4 regions of the Kitasatospora sp. NPDC059462 genome follow, and region 3 is predicted to be linked to each of the others. Evidence: riboswitches for the same ligand, from Rfam matches in the RefSeq annotation. Region 3 holds a riboswitch; each other region holds the start of a gene.
What was found. Region 3 has a riboswitch for cyclic di-AMP ahead of ACFXAM_RS34965 (M23 family metallopeptidase). Riboswitches for the same ligand answer to the same signal wherever they lie in the genome.

Region 1: another riboswitch for cyclic di-AMP. It lies ahead of ACFXAM_RS24485 (NlpC/P60 family protein); the one in region 3 lies ahead of ACFXAM_RS34965 (M23 family metallopeptidase).
Region 2: another riboswitch for cyclic di-AMP. It lies ahead of ACFXAM_RS27040 (transglycosylase family protein); the one in region 3 lies ahead of ACFXAM_RS34965 (M23 family metallopeptidase).
Region 4: another riboswitch for cyclic di-AMP. It lies ahead of ACFXAM_RS05705 (peptidoglycan DD-metalloendopeptidase family protein); the one in region 3 lies ahead of ACFXAM_RS34965 (M23 family metallopeptidase).

Annotation. Positions count from the first base shown of each region.
Region 1 covers NZ_JBHYUU010000107.1:4,317-9,062, forward strand. The annotation lists gene ACFXAM_RS24480 (NlpC/P60 family protein) at 1-873, opposite strand, end outside; gene ACFXAM_RS24485 (NlpC/P60 family protein) at 1,125-2,300, opposite strand; cyclic di-AMP (ydaO/yuaA leader) riboswitch at 2,311-2,463, opposite strand; gene ACFXAM_RS24490 (NlpC/P60 family protein) at 2,825-3,868, opposite strand; gene ACFXAM_RS24495 (NYN domain-containing protein) at 4,079-4,746, opposite strand, start outside.
Region 2 covers NZ_JBHYUU010000128.1:20,070-24,815, forward strand. The annotation lists gene eno (phosphopyruvate hydratase) at 1-1,240, opposite strand, end outside; gene ACFXAM_RS27040 (transglycosylase family protein) at 1,484-2,425, opposite strand; cyclic di-AMP (ydaO/yuaA leader) riboswitch at 2,431-2,579, opposite strand; gene ACFXAM_RS27045 (cytochrome P450) at 2,811-4,097, opposite strand; gene ACFXAM_RS27050 (SDR family NAD(P)-dependent oxidoreductase) at 4,318-4,743, shown strand.
Region 3 covers NZ_JBHYUU010000238.1:5,668-10,413, forward strand. The annotation lists gene ACFXAM_RS34955 (GNAT family N-acetyltransferase) at 1-565, opposite strand, end outside; gene ACFXAM_RS34960 (hypothetical protein) at 609-1,556, shown strand; gene ACFXAM_RS34965 (M23 family metallopeptidase) at 1,615-2,472, opposite strand; cyclic di-AMP (ydaO/yuaA leader) riboswitch at 2,485-2,643, opposite strand; gene ACFXAM_RS34970 (YiaA/YiaB family inner membrane protein) at 2,889-3,179, shown strand; gene ACFXAM_RS34975 (alpha/beta fold hydrolase) at 3,307-4,134, shown strand; gene ACFXAM_RS34980 (TetR/AcrR family transcriptional regulator) at 4,205-4,746, shown strand, end outside.
Region 4 covers NZ_JBHYUU010000012.1:24,455-29,200, forward strand. The annotation lists gene purB (adenylosuccinate lyase) at 1-352, shown strand, start outside; gene ACFXAM_RS05700 (MFS transporter) at 420-1,946, opposite strand; cyclic di-AMP (ydaO/yuaA leader) riboswitch at 2,259-2,419, shown strand; gene ACFXAM_RS05705 (peptidoglycan DD-metalloendopeptidase family protein) at 2,422-3,429, shown strand; gene ACFXAM_RS05710 (APC family permease) at 3,787-4,746, shown strand, end outside.

The DNA.
Region 1 (4,746 bases), on a different contig from region 3:
GGCCTGCGAGGTGCGCGGCAGGGTCACTCCGGCCTGCCGCCAGCTCCAGTACATCAGACCGGAGCAGTCGAACGCCTTGGGCCCGGTGGATCCGTAGACGTAGGGCGCGCCGATCATCCGCACCGCGGCGGCCAGCGCGGCGGCGCCGCGTTCCGAGGCGGGCGGGGCGGTGCCGAAGTCCAGCCGGTCGGTGCCCCGGGTGGCCCGCTGCTCCGCCTCACGGGCGTCCTGGGCGGCGAGCCGGGCGCGCTCGACGGCGCCGAGGCCGTTGAGCAGCCGCTGCGCCTTGGCGAGCCGCTGCTGGATCTGCTGCTTGCTCTCGGCCAGCGCCTTGCGGGTCTGCTCCAGCTCGGCGAGCTTGGCGGTGGTCTCGGCCCGGCGCTGGTCGAGCACCCGCTGACGGCCCCGCAGCTCGTGCAGGGTCTCGTTCTGCCGCTCGGCGCTCTGGTCGAGGGCCCGGGCGCGGGAGAGGTAGGCCTCCGGGTCGGTGGAGAGCATCAGCTGGACGGTCCGGGTCATCCCGCCGCCGCGGTACTCGGCGCCGGCCACGGTGGCGAGTTCGCCGCGCAGCCGGTTGAGCTCGTCCTGGGAGACGGCGATCTGCTGCTGCAGATCGCCGGTCTCGTGCTGGAGCCGCTGCTGGGCCTCCTGGGCGGCGTTGAAGCGCTCGGAGGCCTGCTCGGCCTCGTCGTAGAGCTGCTCCACCTGTGCCTTGACGTCCTTGCGGTCGGCCGGGGCGTCCGGCGAGCCGGGCACGGCCCGGGCGCTGCCGCCGGCCGACACGCCCAACGCGGTGGCGGCCGCCGCGGTGAGCACCAGCGCCCGGGCGAGCACGTGCGCACCTGACAGCGGGGAACGGCGGTGCACGGCCATGCGACGTCGGCTCCGATCCTGGGCCCGGCCCGCCGCCGCACCGGAGCGGGCGGCTGTCGAAGCGGGCGTCCGGTGGCAGACGTTAGCGAGTCGGGGCAACCGATTCCAAACCCCTCCGAACCCGAATATTCGGACACTCCTCGGACATCAGATCGGTTCGCGGACCGAGCGTCCCGGCGGGCCGGGGAATGCCGCGGGCCCGGTCCCCCCGTGCGGGGGAACCGGGCCCGGCGGAGCCTGCCGACCGTGGGTCAGAGGCGCACGATGGTGTTGACCGGCATGTTGGACGCGGCCTCGTAGCGGACCGACGCGCCCGGCTTCGGGGCGTGGATGACCTGGCCGCCGCCGACGTAGATGCCCACGTGGTGGCGGTCGCCGTAGAAGATCACCAGGTCGCCGGGCTGGGCCTTGGAGATGTCCGAGCCGATCTGGGTGCCGGCGGTGGCCTGCGCCTGCGAGGTGCGCGGCAGCGACACGCCCGCCTGGGCGTACGCCCAGCCGGTGAGGCCCGAGCAGTCGAAGGAGTTCGGGCCGGTGGCGCCGTACACGTACGGGGAGCCGAGCTTGCTCTCCGCGGCGGCGATCGCGGCGGCGGCGCGCGAGCCGTTGGCGGCGGGCGCCGCCGGGGCGGCCGGCTTGGCGGTGGCGGCCGGGGCCGCCGGAGCGGCCGTGGACGGCGCGCTCGGGCTGGTGCGGTTGGCGTCGCGGGAGGCGCGCTCGGCGTCGGCCTTCTCCTTGGCGGCCTTGGCGGCCTCGGCCTTGGCGGCGTCCGCCTTGGCCTTGGCCTCGGCGGCGGCCTTCTCCTCGGCCGCGCGCAGCGCCTGGCGCTCCTGCTCGGTGAGCGTGTTGAGCAGGTCCTGGGCCTTCTGCAGCTTGCCCTGGACGTCCTCCTTCGAGGACTTCAGCTGCTGGGTGGTGGCCTCCAGCTCGGCGAGCTTGGCCTGGGTCTCGGTGCGGTCCTGGTCGAGCCTGCGCTGCTGCTCCTGGAGCTCCTTCAGCGCGCCGGACTGCGTGGAACCGGCCTGGTTCAGGGCGTCGGCCTGGCTGAGGAAGTTGTCCGGGCTGGCGGAGAGCATCAGCTGGACGGTCTGCGAGATGCCGCCCGTGCGGTACTGCTCGCCGGCGATCTCGGCGAGGCCGCCCTGCGCCTCGGTGACCGAGGCCTGCTGACGGGCCACCTTGTCCTGCAGCTCGGCGACCTGCTTCTGCAGCTCCTGCTGCTTGGCCTGGGCGCCGTTGTACTTCTCGGTGGCGACCTCGGCCTGCTCGTTGAGCTGGTCGACCTGCTCCTTGACCTGGTCCTTGGTCGGCGTCGGGTCGGCGTGGGCGCCGGACTGCGCGGAGAGGGCGACGGCAGCGGCGGCGACACCGGTCAGGATCGAGACACGGGTGCGGCCGGCGGGCTTGGGACGACGATGGGACGCCACGAAGGCGGACTCCTTCTTCCTCATCCGCCTACCGGGTGAGCTGACGGGTTCGGGCGGAAGCGTGCCCTACGACGCCTCACCCGCCGCTCGCGCGGCCGGCCTGGCGCCGATTCACCCCGGAGGAACGTGGTTCCCCGGCTCCGTTCCACAGCGGACCCCCGACTGCTGGGCCTTCACTCGGAGGGACGACCCGAAGGCGCCCTCCCGCTGCTTCACGAACTCGGCGGCGAACCCCGCCGCCACCCAGGCTGGGTGATCGACTGTGCGTGGTTCGAGGCACGACCCTAGTAACAGATCCGTGATCCGTTCAAATCCTTGTCAGAAAAAAGTCGGAAGAATACCCAAGTTCCCTTGTGAAAATGACCGAACGTGATCACATCCCCACATCGGGCTGATCATTCTCCGTCAGACGTTCGAATGCGCGGCCGAAACGTCAGCGCCACCCCCGGCCGGGGGTGGCGCTGATCACAGGAGCCGGAACGGGCCTCCGGGCGTGTCGTGGCGACCCGTCAGACGGCCCGCCGTCAGACCCGGCGGATCGTGTTGATCTTCATGGCGTCGGCCTTCATCACCTTCACCACGTCACCGGTGCGCGGCGCGTGCACCACCATGCCGTTGCCGATGTACATGCCGACGTGGCTGCGGTCGTCGCGGTAGATGACCAGGTCGCCCGGCTGGGCCTCGGCCAGGGAGGGCACCCGGGTGCCGTAGTTGCCCTGCGCCTGCGAGGTGCGCGGCAGCGAGACGCCGGCCTTGCCGTACGCCCAGACCATCAGGCCGGAGCAGTCGAAGGTGTTCGGGCCGACGTCGCCCCAGCCGTAGGGCGAGCCCTGCTTGCTCATCGCGAGGGCGACCGCGGAGCCCGCCTTGCCGCTCGCCTGCGGCAGGCTGCCCAGGTCGGTGCGCTCCGAGCCGCGGGAGGCGCGGTCGGCCTGCTGCTGCGCCGCCTTCAGGGCCGCGCGGTCGGCGGCGCTGAGCGAGTTCAGCAGCTCCTGGGCCTCCCGGAGCTTCTTGTTGACCTCGGCCTTGGTCTGGTTCAGGTCCTTGGTGGTGCTGTCCAGCGAGGCCAGCACGGCGGCCGCCTCGGCCTTCTGCTGGTCGAGCCGGCGCTGCTGGTCCTGGAGGCCCTTGAGCGCCTCGGCCTGGCTGGAGCTGGCCTGCTGGACGCTGGAGGCCTTGTCCAGGTAGCCGGACGGGTCGGAGGTGAGCATCAGCTGCACGGACGGGTCGATGCCGCCGGTGCGGTACTGCTCGCCCGCCACCTCGGCCAGCCCGGCCTGAAGCTGGGTCATCTGCTCCTGGCCGCGGGCCACCTGGTCCTGCAGCTGGTCCGCCTGCTTGCGCAGCTGGTCCGCGCGCTCCTTGGCCCCGTTGTACTTCTCGGTGGCCTGCTCGGCCTCTTCCTGCAACTGGTCGATCTGCGCCTTGACGTCGTCCTTCTTGGGCGACGGACTGGGCGCGGCGTGGGCGGCGACCTGGGCGGAGAGGGCGACCGCGGTCGCAGCGGCAGCGGTGAGCACGGAGACCCGCGCGCGGCTCGGCTGCTTGGGACGGCGGTGGGAGGCCAAGGGACCGGCTCCTTCTTCCAATGGCCTCACCCGAACGGGTGAGAATCCGGAAAATAGGTTTGACGCCAGACCCTAGTGAAGATCCACGCTTCGCGCCACTCCCCCGTTCGCGTGAACCCGAACCGTCCATCTGACTTCACAAAACACGCACAACACCGCAATCCCGGCGCTGACCAGCCGTCATACCGGCCGGGCCGCCCCGGGAACGGGCTACGGCCGGGCCAGCCGGTTGAGCAGCAGCACCGACGCGACGGGGCGCGCGCCGGCCTTCCGCACGCCCTCCGCGACCTCCCGGTCGGTGGAGACCACCACCACCGGACGCCCCTGCGGCTCGGCCCGGACCAGCCGGCGGATCAGCTCGTCCGCCGTCTCCCCGGTCCGGCTGAACCGCACCCGCACCCCGCGCGGCGGCGCCATGATCACCGGCACGTCCAGGTCCTGGCCGTCGAACACACAGGTGACCTCCGCCTGGGTGCGCTGCGCCAGCATCGCCAGCCCGCCCAGCAACCGGATCCGCTGCTGCTCCAGCGGCAGCGTCGGATAGCCCGTCTTGGTCACGTTGTAGCCGTCCACCACCAGATGGACCTGCGGGATCGCCAGCAGCTGGTCCAGCAGCGCCGGATCGTCCTCGGCCAGGCCGCGGCGCGCCACGTCGTGCGGCGAGGCCGCACCCGGCACCACCGCCTCCACCAGGTCCGCCGGGCGGATCTGGGACACCGGCAGCGCCAGCTCCCGCTGCAGCCCCTGCGCCGACTGCAGAACGGTGTCCAGCAGCAGCCGCAGCCGCATGTCCTCGACGCTGCGCCCCTCGCGGGCCGACCGGCGGCCCTGCTCGGCGGTGTTCTCCAGCTCCGTGATCCGGTGCCGCAGCCGGCGCG
Region 2 (4,746 bases), on a different contig from region 3:
CGGCGGCGTCGTCGAGGATCTCCTCGATGCGCAGCAGCTGGTTGTACTTGGCGACGCGCTCGGAGCGGGCCGGGGCGCCGGTCTTGATCTGGCCGCAGTTGGTGGCGACGGCGAGGTCGGCGATGGTGACGTCCTCGGTCTCGCCGGAGCGGTGCGACATCATGCAGCGGTAGCCGTTGCGCTGGGCCAGCTCGACGGCGTCCAGGGTCTCGGTCAGCGAGCCGATCTGGTTGACCTTCACCAGCAGCGCGTTGGCGGTGCCGGTCTCGATGCCGCGGGCCAGGCGGGCCGGGTTGGTGACGAACAGGTCGTCGCCGACCAGCTGGACCTTGTCGCCCAGCTTCTCGGTCATGGCCTTCCAGCCGTCCCAGTCCGACTCGTCCAGCGGGTCCTCGATGGAGACCAGCGGGTAGGCGTCGACCAGGCCGGCGTAGTACTCGATGAGCTCGGCGGAGGTGAGCGCCTTGCCCTCGAACTGGTAGGCACCGTCCTCGTAGAACTCGGAGGAGGCGACGTCCAGGGCGAGCGCGACGTCCTTGCCCGGCACGTAGCCGGCCTTCTGGATGGCCTCGACGATGAGGTCCAGGGCCTCGCGGTTGGAGTCCAGGTTCGGGGCGAAGCCGCCCTCGTCGCCCAGGCCGGTCGACAGACCGCGCTCCTTCAGCACGCCCTTGAGGGTGTGGTAGACCTCGACGCCCCAGCGGACGGCCTCGGAGAAGGACTCCGCGCCGATCGGGGCGATCATGAACTCCTGGATGTCGACGTTGGAGTCCGCGTGCGAGCCGCCGTTGAGGATGTTCATCATCGGGACCGGCAGGACGTGGGCGTTCGGGCCGCCCAGGTAGCGGAACAGCGGCAGGTCGCTGGCCTCGGAGGCGGCGTGCGCGACGGCCAGCGAGACGCCCAGGATGGCGTTGGCGCCGAGCGAGGACTTGTCCGGGGTGGCGTCCAGGTCGAGCATGGCCTGGTCGATCAGGCGCTGCTCGGTGGCGTCGTAGCCGACCAGCTCCGGGCCGATCTGCTCGATGACGGCCAGGACGGCCTTCTCCACGCCCTTGCCGAAGTAGCGGTTCTTGTCACCGTCGCGGAGCTCCAGCGCCTCGAAGGCGCCGGTGGAGGCACCCGACGGGACGGCGGCACGGCCGGTGCTGCCGTCGTCGAGGCCGACCTCGACCTCGACCGTGGGGTTGCCGCGCGAGTCGAGAATCTCACGGGCGACGACGACATCGATGGACGGCACGAGGCATCTCCTAGCGGAAGCAGGTTCGGCTGACGGTGGGTGCTGTCGGCCGGACGATTGCGGAGTCGTTACGACCAGAGCCTAACCGCACGGGCTGTCCGGGCCACGTCGACCTCGGCTCCGTCTCAGCGTGTGGCCCGGCTACCCACCGGTAGTTCACCTGGTTGCCCGACCCGAGGGGGCCGGATGCGGACGAAGGGGGACCGATCGGTCCCCCTTCGTCCCGTGCGGCCGGACCGGCCGTCAGGCGAGGCTCAGCACCTGGCCCGGGACGATCAGGTTCGGGTCGGCGCCGACGGTGCCGCGGTTGCCGTCGTACAGCGCCTGCCAGCCGCCGGAGACGCCCTGGGCGGTGGCGATCCCGGCGAGGGTGTCGCCGGAGCGGACGGTGTAGCCCTGGCCGGCCGGCTGCTGCGCGGCGGGGGCGGCCGGGGCGGCGGCCTGCTGGCCGGCGTACTGCTGGTAGACGCTCTGGTGGCTGGTCCAGTACCAGGCGCCGTTGCTCTGGTACCAGAACACCTTGGCGTCGGCGTCCCAGCCGGCCTTGCCGGAGAAGGCCGGCGACTGCTGCTGCGCCTGCGGGGCCTCCTGCTTGGGCGCGGCGTGCTTCGGCGCGTACTGCTGCGCCTGCGGCTTGGCGGCCTGCTGCTGGACCTGCGGGGCCTGCTGCTTGGGCGCGGCGTGCTTGGGCGCGGCGGGCTTCGCGGTCTCCTGCTGCGGCTTGGCCTCCTGGGCGGCCTGCGGGACCTGCGGCTTCGGGGCGGCCGGCTTGGCGTCCGTCGAGGTGTCGACCGCCGCCGGGGCGCCGCCCTTGCTCAGGCCGGCCTTCTTGGAGCAGACGGGCCAGGCGCCCGGGCCCTGCGAGGCGAGCACCTTCTCGGCGACCGAGATCTGCTGGGCCTTGGAGGCCTGGTTGGCCTGCGGCGCGTAGGCGGTGCCGCCGTACGCCTTCCAGGTGCTGGAGGTGAACTGGAGGCCGCCGTAGAAGCCGTTGCCGGTGTTGATGCTCCAGTTGCCGCCGCTCTCGCACTGGGCGACCGCGTCCCAGGTGGAGACCGGGGCGGCGGAGGCGCCGGTGGCGCTCAGGATCGGCATGGCCAGTCCGACGCCGGCGACACCGGCGACGGCGATGGCCTTCTCGGCCTGGGTACGGCGACGGTGACGACCGGTTCCAACGAACAGCATGAAGGGGTCCCTCTCCGCACGCCTGCGAGGTGAGCTGTCGGGTTCGGACCGGGAGGTGGCCCGGCCGCGCGGAGGCGGCTTCACCCCTAGCCGTGGGAGACGGCGCAAAACCTGGGTCCCCCGCCCCTGCCCAGGGTTCTGGTCGGTTTCCCGTGGCGCGGCGGGCAGGACTCGGCGTTCCGCGCACGGGGCTCGCAGCTGCGAACTCCAGGGAGAGTAGACAGATCTTCAGAGCAATCACAAGCTCATATCGTCGATATCACATGGACATCACGTCATGTGATGGATTGCCTACCAACCGGGGCGGTATGTCCGGATTGAGGGTGGTTCAGACACCCCGGATCCGGGCAACGGAGAGTCTCCGTCAGCGCGTTGTGCCGATGCGTCAGCCCTCGGAGCCGGTCTCCGGAGCCTTGCCGCCGGGCGTTTTCTCCGGCGTGAATTCCACCGGAAGTTCACGGAGTCCACGCATGATCAGACCACCCCGCCAGCGCAGGTCCACCGGGTCCGCGGCGAGTTCGAGGTCCGGCAGCCGGGTCAGCAGGGTGGCCAGCGCGGCCCGCCCCTCCAGCCGTGCCAGCGGGGCGCCGATGCAGTAGTGGATGCCGTGCCCGAAGCCCAGGTGGGGGTTGTCCGTCCGGGCCAGGTCCAGGGTGTTCTCGTCGGCGAACCGCGCCGGGTCCCGGTCCGCCGCGGCGAGCACCACCAGCACCGGGTCGCCGACCGGGATCCCCACCCCGCCGATGGTCAGCGGACTGGTCGCGAACCGCCAGGTGGCCAGCTCCACCGGCCCGTCGTAGCGCAGGAGTTCCTCGATGCCGGTCTCCAGCAGCGCGCTCTCGCCGCGGCCGACCGACTCCTGGAGCAGGGCGCGCTGTCCCGGGTTGCGCAGCAGCGCGTACACGCCGTTTCCGATCAGGTTGACCGTGGTCTCGAAGCCGGCGAACAGCAGGATGAAGGCCATCGCCGCGGCCTCGTTCTCGGTCAGGTGCTCGCCGTGGTCGCTGGCCCGGATCAGCCCCGAGATCAGGTCGTCGCCGAGATCGGCCCGCTTGCGGTGGATCAGCTCCGCCAGGTAGGCGCGCATCCGCTTCACCGCGCGCCCCACGCCGCCGCGCTGACCGCCACCGTGCCGGATCATCATCCCGGCCCAGTCCCGGAAGTCGTCCTGGTCCTCGGCCGGCACCCCGAGCAGGTCGCAGATCGCGTAGATGGGGAGCGGGAACGCGAACTCGTGGATCAGGTCGGCGGACCCGCGCGCGGCGAAGCCGTCGATCAGCCGGTCGGTCAGCTGCTGCACCCGCGGCTCGAAGGCCGCCACCCGGCGCGGTGTGAACGCCTTCGACACCAGCCGCCGCAGCCGGGTGTGGTCCGGCGGGTCGATGTTCAGCAGGTGGGTCATCAGGTCGGCCTGCCGCTCGCCCGGGATGCCGACCCGGCCGGTGCGGTGGGCCTGCTCGCTGTGGTGCACCGGGTTCTTGGAGAGCCGGCTGTCCGCGAGCGCCTGCCGGGCGTCCGCGTACCGGGTGACCAGCCAGGCCTCCACCCCGCTCGGCAGGGTGGTCCGGTGCACCGGTTCGTGCTCGCGCAGCCAGGCGTACGCGGGGTACGGATCGGCGGCGAACTCCCAGGTGAACAGGGGCGGACGGGGGGAGGCGGGCTGAGCTGGCATGGGTCGACGGTATCCCGGGCGTGTCCCGGTCACCGCACGGCGTGCGCACGCCGTGCGCGCGGGCGGCGCGGGACCCGGACGCGGTCCGCCGCGCGCGGCAGGCGTGAGCCTGGTCACCTGAGGGGTAATTCCTGTTGCGGAGGGTCAGGACCTGCCTACGATCCTCCGCAAGATGTCCGTGGGCGCCGGTGCGGAGCCGCCCACAGGGAGGAGCAAGGCCATGCGGGTCACCGGTTCGGTCGTCGTGATCACCGTGCTCGACGGCGGGTCGGGGGCGGACCTCGCCCGGCGGCTCACCGCTGCGGGGGCCGTCGGCGTGCTGATCGCCGACCAGCGGGTCGGGATCGCCGAGGACCTCGCCACCGAGCTCGACCGGCCGGGCTGCCGGGTCGTCGGCGTCTGCGGCGACGTCCGCCGGCCCAGCGACGTCGCCGCGCTGGTCGACACGGCGGAGAAGCACCTGGGGCCGATCGACCTGTTCTGCGTGGCCGGGCCGGACGGCGAGCGGATCGTCCCGCTCGGCGACCTGCCCGACCACCTCGACCTGGAGCGGCTCGCCGAGCTGGTCGCCCTGGTCGGCGAGGCGATCGGCGAGGTGGTCGTCCCGGCGCAGCGGCGGCCGGTGCAGGACGTGGCCGTCGTCTGAGGC
Region 3 (4,746 bases):
CCCCGGCCGGTTCGTCGTCGGCGAGCAGCGCGTACTGGTAGGCGTCGCGCCAGCCGTCGTGGCGCCGGTAGTCGTGCCGGACCCGGCCCTCCAGCCGGAAGCCCGCCCTGGTCAGCACCCGGACCGAGGCGGCGTTGTCGACATCGGCCCGGGCCTCCAGCCGGTGCAGGCCGAGCGGGCCGAAGGCGAGGTCCCGCAGCAGCCCGACGACCTCGCCCGCGTAGCCGAGCCCCCAGACGTCGCGGCGCAGCGCGTAGCCGAGGTGGGCGGCCCCGTGCGGGCGCAGACCGAGCGCGGCGTTGCCGATCGGGACGGCGCGGGCCGGGTCGTCGGCGTCCGCGAGGCGGACGACGGCCAGCCGGTAGACCTCCCGGGGCTCCCGCTCCGCCTCCTCCAGGTACTGGGCGACCTGGTCGGCGCAGGTCTCGTGGTCGCGCGGCGCGAACGGCAGGTAGCGGGTGGCCTCCGGGTCGCCGAACACCGCGTGCAGCGCCGCCACGTCCTCGGGGGTGTGGTGGAACTCGCGGACGGCCAGCCGGCGGCCGGTGAGTCGGACGGGGACCATGGCTCCCGACCCTACCCCCGACCAGCGGTTACGGTTCGTGGTTATGGAAGACGAAGACCTGCGGCTCGCCCCGCGCACCAAGGCCGCCGAACTGCTCGCCTGGGCGGAGGCGGAGGGCCGCGAGCCGGTCGCCGAGGCCCCGCTGCGGGCGGTGCTGGCGCTGCTGGAGCTGGGCGGCGGCAGGATGCACGACGGCTGGCCGGAACTGACCTCCGCCGCGGTGGAGCACCTGCTGTACGAGCGCCTGTACCTGTACGTCCAGCCGGAGCCGGGGCAGGATCCGCTGGCGTACGGCGCGGCGGTGCGGCTGCTGGTCGACCACCAGCGGGCGGCGAAGCGGCTGAACGCCAAGCGCCAGGAACGGCTGCACGCGGAGGCCGAGTGGCAGGGCGAGGTGGCGGCCGGGCTGCTGCGCCGGGCGGACCTGGTGACCTGGCCCCGGCTGTACGCGCTGCTGCTGCGCACGGCCGGGGTGGACACCGGCGACGGGGCGGCGGTGCGGGCCTGGCTGGAGGGGTTCCGGGAGCTCCCGGCGCGGGAGCGGACGGCGGCGTTCACGGCGCTGGAGGCGGACGGCGTGCTGGACCCCGTGGACGACGGGGGCTGGGACGGCGGGGCGCGGACACTGGCGGTCGGCATGGCCACCGACGGCGCCCGGCGGCTGCTGGAGCAGGGGCTGATGGAGCGCAGCTACCGGAACCTGGCGGAGCTGACGGCGCTGGGCCGGCCGATGCCGGAGGAGCTGGCCGGGGACTTCGGGGCGTTCGAGGAGGCCGCGGTCGGGGCGGCGCTGGAGCTGGCCGGCGCGTGGACGGTGCCGGGGCTGCCGCGGCTGCTGGTCGAGGAGTTCCCGGAACTGGCGCCGGAGCCGGGTCAGGCGGAGATCGACGCGTACCTGGCCGGGCTGGAGCCGGCCGGGGACGAGGCCGGCGACGGGGACGGCGCCGAGGCCCCGGACCGGGCCGGGGACGGGCTCGCGGCCGGGGCGTAGGAGCGCGCGAGGGGCCCCGGCCGGACGGCCGGGGCCCCTGGGCGCGGGCGGGGAGGCGTCAGGGGGTGACGCCGCGCTGCTCGAACCAGGCCTCCGGGTCGACGGGCGCGCCGCCGCCGGGGCGGACCTCGACGTGCAGGTGGGCGCCGGTGACGTTGCCGGTCGCGCCGACCTTGCCGATCTGCTGGCCGGGGACGACCTTGCCGGAGCCCTTGATGATCGAGGAGAGGTGGCAGTACCAGATCTCGGTGCCGTCGGGCAGCGTCTCGACGATCCGGTAGCCGTAGGCGCCGGCCCAGCCGGCCGAGGTGATGGTGCCCTGGCCGACCGCGTAGACCGGCTCGCCCTGGTCGGCGGCGAAGTCCAGGCCGGTGTGCAGGTGGGCCCAGTAGCGGGCGCTCTGGCCGTAGTGGGCGGAGAGCCGGTAGTCGCGCACCGGCAGCTTGATGGCGGCGAGCTTGGCCTTCTCGGCCTCCTCGGCGGCGCGCTTGGCCTGCTCCTGCTGGGCGACCTGGGCGGCGCGCTTGGCCTCGGCCTCCTGGGCGGCCTGGACGCGGGCGTTCTCCTCGGCCGCGGTGCGCTGGCTGTCGGCCTGCTGCTGGATGCGGGCGGCGAGGGCGAGGCCGGGGTCGGCGGAGAGGGTGGCCGGCAGCTCGTCGGGCGCCTCGACGGCGGGCGCGGCGGCCGGGGTGGCGGAGGCGAAGCCGGTGGCGCCCAGGGTGGCGGCGACGGCGGTGACGCCGAGCAGCGGAGCGGTGCCGCGGCCCTGACGGGGCATCCGGTGCCGGCTGGTCCCGTCGGCCGGCGGGGCGGTCTCGTCGGCGGGGCCGCCGAAGGGGCCGTGCCCGGTGAACGGGCCGGGGTGGTCGAGCAGCTGGGTGCCGGACGGGTGTGCCGGGGTGTGCGTCGACGCCACGGAGGCGCGCTCCTTTCCTTCCTTCGCGCCTACCGGGTTAGCTGACGGGTTCGGAGCAGGAAGGTCTCCTACGGCCGGGCCTGGGCCTGGCCGATTCACCCCAAGGAACGTGGTTCCCCGGCTCCCTGGCCTGCCCGGAGGCCGGCCGGCGGGATTAGGCGACGGCGCACGGTGCCGTCTGGGTACGGCGTTGCGGACCGCGCTGCGTTATCAAACGTTAATCCGAGAGCCCCCCGATTCCAAGCCGTCCGTTGCCGGCGGCGGGATACGGACCGGGTACCACGCGACCCGATGGGCGATTTGGGACGTTTGATGACAACTGACACTACCGAACGTGTCGGGACGTCAACGAACGACCCCTCACTTGAGTACGCCTACTCATGTGCGACCGGGCCGGGCGCGGCCATCCTGACGCCATGAGCGCACCGATGCAGTCCCGCACCACGGCCGCGTACCACATCCAGGCCGTGCTGTCCTTCGCCCTCTCCGCCGCCGCCCTCGGCATCGGGATCGCCTTCCTCCCGGTGGAGCCGTGGACCCGGGCGTTCCTCGCCCTCGGCCTGCTCTACACGATCACCTCCACCTTCACCCTCGCCAAGGTGGTCCGGGACAAGCAGGAGACCTCCGAGCTGGTGACCCGGGTCGACCAGGCGCGGCTGGACAAGCTGCTGGCCGAGCACGACCCGTTCCGGGTGGAGGGCGTCTGACCGGACGCCGACGGCGGGTCGCGGCCGGACGGGCGGGCGAGAGTCGATAGCTTGACGGCTAAGGCTATTAGCCTTAGCTTTATGGCTATCGGCACTCCGCCGACGGTCCCGCCCCAGGAGGCTCCCCATGAACGGCACCCTCGCCCCCGTCACCCGCCACCTCGACCTGCCCGGCGGCCGGATCGCCTTCGACGACACCGCGCACGGCGAGGGCGTCCCGGTCGTGCTGCTCCCCGGGATGCTCGACAGCCGGGCCGCCTACCGGCACCTGCGCCCGCTGCTGGCCGCCGCCGGCCGCCGGGTGATCACCATGGACCTGCGCGGCTTCGGCGAGTCCTCGATCCTCTGGGACGACTACTCCCCCGCCGCGATCGCCGGTGACGTCCTCGCCCTGCTGGACCACCTGGGCATCGAGCGGGCCGTGCTGGCCGGCAACTCCTACACCGGCGCCAGCGTCGTGAAGGCCGCCGGGGACGCCCCCGGCCGGGTCGCCGGCATCGTCCTGCTGGACGCCTTCGTCGAGAACGTGCCGCCGAACGCGCTGCAGCGCCTGGTGGTCGGTGCGATGGGCGCGATGCTGGTGCGCTCGCCCGGGTTCTGGGGCCTCTACCACCGCACGATGGCCTTCCCCGGCCCCAAGCCGGCCGACCACGAGGAGTACGTGGCCGGGCTGGTCGCCGCGATGCGCACCCCGGGCCGCAGGACCGCCACCCGCGGCTACGTGCGCGGCGACTCCGCGCCCGTCGGCTGGACGGCCGCCGTGCGCTGCCCGGCGCTGGTGGTGATGGGCTCGAAGGACCCCGACTTCGCGAAGCCGGAGCTGGTCGCCGACCGGCAGGCCGCCGCGCTGAACGCCCGCAAGGTGATGATCGAGGGCGCGGGCCACTACCCGATGGCCGACCACCCGCGGGCCACCGCCGACGCCCTGCTGTCCTTCCTCGCCGACCTGGCCTGAGCGCCGCCGCCGTCCCGAAGCGTCCCGAGCCCGTCCCCCGCCCCCGCCCCCCGTTCCCAGGAGAACCGCAGTGCCCCGAGTCGGACTGACCCCCGAGCAGGTCGTCGGCCACGCCCTCGCCCTCATCGACGAGCAGGGCCCCGAGGCCCTCACCCTGGCCGCCGTGGCCGCCCGCGCCGGGGTCGCCACCCCCTCGCTGTACAAGCACGTCAGCGGCGGCCTGGCCGAACTGCGCCGGCTGGTGGCCGTCCGGGTGACCGGGGAGCTGGCCGACCGGCTCGCCGAGGCGGCACTCGGCCGCAGCGGGGACGCCGCGGTCGCCGCCGTCCTGCGGGCGTACCACGCCTACGCCACCGAGCACCCGCACCGCTACGGCGCCCTGCCGCAGGCCCCGCAGCCGGACCCGGACCTCACCGCGGCGGCCGGCCGGCTGGTCGGGGTGATCGTCGCGGTGCTGCGCGAGTACGGGCTGGAGGGCTCCGAGGCGATCCACGCCGCCCGCACCTTCCGCTCGCTGGCCCACGGCTTCGCCGCCCTGTCCACCGGCGGCGCCTTCCAGCTCGCCGAGGACCTCGGGGAGACCCAGCAGCGGATGATCACCGTGCTGACCGC
Region 4 (4,746 bases), on a different contig from region 3:
GATCGAGGCCGAGCTGGACCGCTACCTGCCGTTCCTGGCCACCACCAAGGTGCTGATGGGCGCGGTGCGGGCGGGTGTCGGCCGGGAGACCGGTCACGAGGTCATCAAGGAGCACGCCGTCGCCTCCGCGCTCGCGATGCGGGCCGGCGCCCGGGAGAACGAGCTGCTGGACCGGCTGGCGAACGACGAGCGGATCCCGCTGGACCGGGCCGCGCTGGATGCGCTGCTGGCCGACAAGCTGTCCTTCACCGGTGCGGCCGGGGCGCAGGTCGCCGAGGTCGTCCGCCAGGTCGAGGCCGTCGCGGCCGCATACCCGGAGGCCGCCAAGTACGCGCCGGGCGACATTCTCTGACGGAACGTCACGCCCGTCCGCCCGCCGCTCCGGCGGGCGGACGGCCGGGTCGCAGCCCCGTCGCCGGTCAGGCGGCGGGGCCCTCGCGGCGTTCGGCCGCGACCGGGGCCGGGTGGCCGGGGTCGAGCGGCGGGCCGTTGGTCGCGCAGGCGTAGCGGCAGTCCGGCTCCGCCACCGGGTGCGCGTCCTCGGGGGCCAGCACGTTGCCGTGGACGGCCACCAGCGCGGTCAGCCCGCCGGCCACCAGCAGCCCGGCACAGATCAGCATCGAGGTGCGGAAGGCGGAGTCGACCGCGTCCGGCACCTGGTAGGCGTCGCCGCTCAGCCCCGACAGTGCGGGCAGCGCCGCGACCGCCAGCAGCCCGGCCGCCCGGGCGGCGGCGTTGTTGACCCCGCTGGCGATGCCCGCGTGACGCACCTCCACCGCCGCCAGCACGGTGGCGGTCAGCGGCGCGACCAGCAGCACCATGCCGCTGCCCATCACGGCGACGGCGGGCAGCACGTCCGTCCAGTACGAGGCGCCGGGGCCGATCCGCAGCATCAGCAGGACGCCCGCCGCGCAGAGCAGCGGGCCGACGGTCAGCGGCAGCCGCGGGCCGATCCGCTTGCCGAGCCGGCCCGCCCGGGCCGACAGCACCAGCATGATCACGGTGATCGGCACCAGGGCCAGCCCGGAGACCAGCGGGGAGAACCCGGAGACGATCTGCAGCTGCACCACCAGCAGGAAGAAGACGCCGCTGAACGCCGCGTAGACGGTCAGGGTGACCAGGTTGACGGCGGTGAACAGCCGGGAGGAGAACAGGCCCAGCGGCAGCATCGGCTCCGGGGTGCGGCGCTCGACCGCCACGAAGGCGGCGCCGAGCAGCAGGCCCGCCGCCCCGGTGACCCAGACCGCGGGGGACAGGCCCTTCCCGGCGGCGGTCAGCGCATAGGTGACGGCGCCCAGCGCCAGGGCGGCCAGCACCGCGCCGAGCACGTCGAAGCGGCCGGTCGCGGACTCGTCGCGGCTCTCCGGCACGTGCCGGGCGGAGACCGCCACCACCAGCGCCGCCAGCGGCAGGTTCAGCAGGAAGATCCAGCGCCAGCCCGGGCCGTCCACCAGCCAGCCGCCGAGCAGCGGGCCGACCGCCGCCGAGACCCCGCCGAGGCCGGACCAGAGTCCGACCGCCGCCGAGCGGTCCTCCGGGTGGAAGACGGCCTGGAGCATCGCCAGCGAGCCCGGGGTGAGCAGCGCGCCGCCGACGCCCTGGACGGCGCGCGCGACGATCAGCACCTCGACGGTGGGCGCGGCGGCGCAGGCCGCGGAGGCGGCGGCGAACCAGACCACGCCGAGCAGGAAGACCCGGCGCCGGCCGTACCGGTCGCCGAGCGCTCCGCCGAGCAGGATCAGGCCCGCCAGGGTGAGCAGATAGGCGTTGAGCGTCCATTGCAGGGCGTCGAGTTGGGCGCCGAGGTCGGCGCCGATCCTGGGCAGCGCGACGTTCACGACGGTCCCGTCGAGCATCGCCATGCTGGAGCCGAGCACCGTCGCCAGTAGTACCCAGCGACCCTGCGCGGTGCCCAACCGCAGGGTGCCGGCCTCGGAGGTGGCCACGGCCCATGGTCGGTCCGGCGGGGCCCACGTGACAAGGGTCACCGGGGGTGTGTCGGGGGATGTCCTTTCCGTGAGTGATCGTGTACGCACTGGTTCCGGCATTGGCGCAGGGTTGCGGATCACGTGCGCGCGGTGAATGGATTGTGTGCGTACTGTGCATGCCTTTTCTGCGCAGCGTCACGGTGGGGCGGACTTTGGTCCCGGGCCGCGGAGATCGACATTGCTTCACCCGAACGGATGAGTTTTAGTTCAGCGACCGCCCGGCGTCAGCCCGGGTGGCCACCGGGTGGAACGCCTAGTCCTGCCGCTGCCCGGTGGTACGCAACGAACTCTGTACGGCAGGAGCGGGGGACCCACAGGTAAGTCGCCGGACCCGAATTCGCGGTCCGGCTAGGGGTGAAGCCGCCTTTTGCGGCCGGGCAACTCCAGCCCGAACCCGACAGCTCACCTCGCAGGCGTCGGAGAGGACATTTCCATGCCCGCACAGGCTCGTCGTATCGCCCTGCCCCGCGCCGCCCGCATCGGCATCGCCACCGCTGTCACCGGTGCCGCCTTCGCCCTCCCGCTGGTGACCACCGTCTCCGCCCAGGCGCACGAGGTTCCGGCCGCCAAGCCCGCCGCTCAGGCCGCCGCCCAGGCCGCGCCGGCCGCTCAGGCCGCTGCTCCCGCCGCCCAGGCCGAGGAGAGCTACAAGGTCGTCGGTGGGGACACCCTGTCGAAGATCGCCGACGCCAAGAACGTCACCGGTGGCTGGCAGGCGCTGTACGAGCACAACCGCTCGGTCGTCGGCGCCAACCCGAACCTGATCTTCCCGGGCCAGCAGCTCGCGCTCGGCACCAAGGCCGCCCCGGCCGCCAAGCCCGCCGCCCCGGCGGCCAAGCAGGCCGCGCCCGCCGCCAAGCAGGCCGCGAAGCCGGCCGCTCCGGCCGCCAAGCCGGCCGCCCCGGCGACCAAGCCCGCCGCTCCGGCCGCGAAGCCGGCCACCCCGGCGACCAAGCCGGCCGCCCCGGCCGCCAAGCCCGCCGTGCAGACCACCGTCGCCCCGGTGACCGCGACCCCGGTCGTCGCCGCCACCTCCGGCTACGTCGCCCCGCTGGCCAACCCGAAGCTCGGCACCGCCTACGGCGTGGCCGGCTCGATGTGGTCCTCCGGCCACCACACCGGCGCCGACTTCGTCGCCTCCACCGGCACCCCGCTGCGCGCCGTCGCCAACGGCACCGTGGTGAAGGCCGGCAACGGCGGCGCCTACGGCAACGAGGTCGAGATCAAGCTCGCCGACGGCAAGTACGCCCAGTACGCGCACCTGTCCTCGATCGGCGTGAAGGTCGGCCAGACCGTCACCGCCGGCCAGCAGATCGGCCTCTCCGGTGCGACCGGCAACGTGACCGGCCCGCACCTCCACTTCGAGATCCGCACCGGCTCGGAGTACGGCTCGGACATCGACCCGATCGCCTACCTGCGGGCGCGCGGCGTCGCGATCTGACCCTCCGGTCGGATCACCTCCGCCACCGCTGGGTGCGGGGCGAGACGGCTCCCCCGGGATGGTCATGTCGGGTGACCGCTCGACCGGGTGAGCACCGCACCTCCAGCGGATCGACGGGCGCGGGACACGCCCGTCCGGCCGGCCCGGTTCGCGAGACCTCCCTCGCGAGCCGGGCCGGCCGTCGTCGTCCCCCGGTCGAACGGGCCGGCCCGCGGCTCGAACAGGGCGTCAACCCGGCGGTGCTGACGCCGGGTCACCCCGCTTTGCGGGCCCGGGTGCGGCCCGCCGATGCTGTCGGCTTGTCATCGCCCGTCCGCTCCGGCGGGCGGCGCAGCCACGGCAGGTGAAGGGTGCCGGATGGCCATCCAGCGCGGGGACGCGACCGGGGACGTGACCGCGGGCGCGGGGCGGCGGGACGGGGTGGACCGGCTGAAGGCGGACTCGGTCGGTCTGCCGGGCGTGGTGTTCATGGCGGTCGCCACGGCGGCGCCGATCACCGCGATGACCGGCAACCTCCCGATCGTCATCGGCCAGGGCAACGGCGCCGGGGCGCCCGCCGCCTACGTGTTCGCGACCCTGGTGCTCACCGTCTTCTCGGTCGGCTACGTGGCGATGGCCCGTCACATCACCGCGGCCGGGGCGTTCTACGGCTACATCTCGCACGGGCTGGGCCGGGTGGTCGGGATGGCCTCGGGGCTGCTGGCGCTGCTCGCGTACGTCGTCTTCGAGGCGGCCGTCCTCGGCTTCTTCGCGTACGCGCTGCGCGCGCTGGTCGCGGCGCAGCTGGGGGTGGTGCTGCCGTGGGGCTGGTACGCGGGGCTCGGGCTGCTGGTGATCGCGGTGATGGCCTGGTTCGACCTGCACCTGACCGCGCGGGTGCTCGGGGTGGCGCTGGTGCTGGAGGTCGCGGTGCTGGGCGCCGTGTCGCTGGCCGTGCTGGTCACCGGCGGCGGGCCGGACGGGCTGGTGGCCGGGGAGGCGCTGGATCCGCTGAACGCCTTCCGCGGCGCCGGTGGCGCCGGTGGCGCCGGTGGCGCCGGCGGGGACGGCGGAGGGGCGGGCGCGGGGCTGGGGCTGTTCTTCGCGTTCTGCTCCTGGGTCGGCTTCGAGTCCACCGCGATGTACGGCGAGGAGTCCCGCGACCCGAAGCGGGTGGTGCCGAGGGCGACGCTGATCTCGGTGGTCGGCGTCGGGCTGTTCTACGTCTTCGTGTCCTGGATGATCGTCTCCGGCAACGGTGCGCGGCGCGCGGTGGAGGTGGCCCGCGGCGCGGTCCCCGGCAAGGACGGCAACAGCCTGTTCTTCGACCCGCTGGGC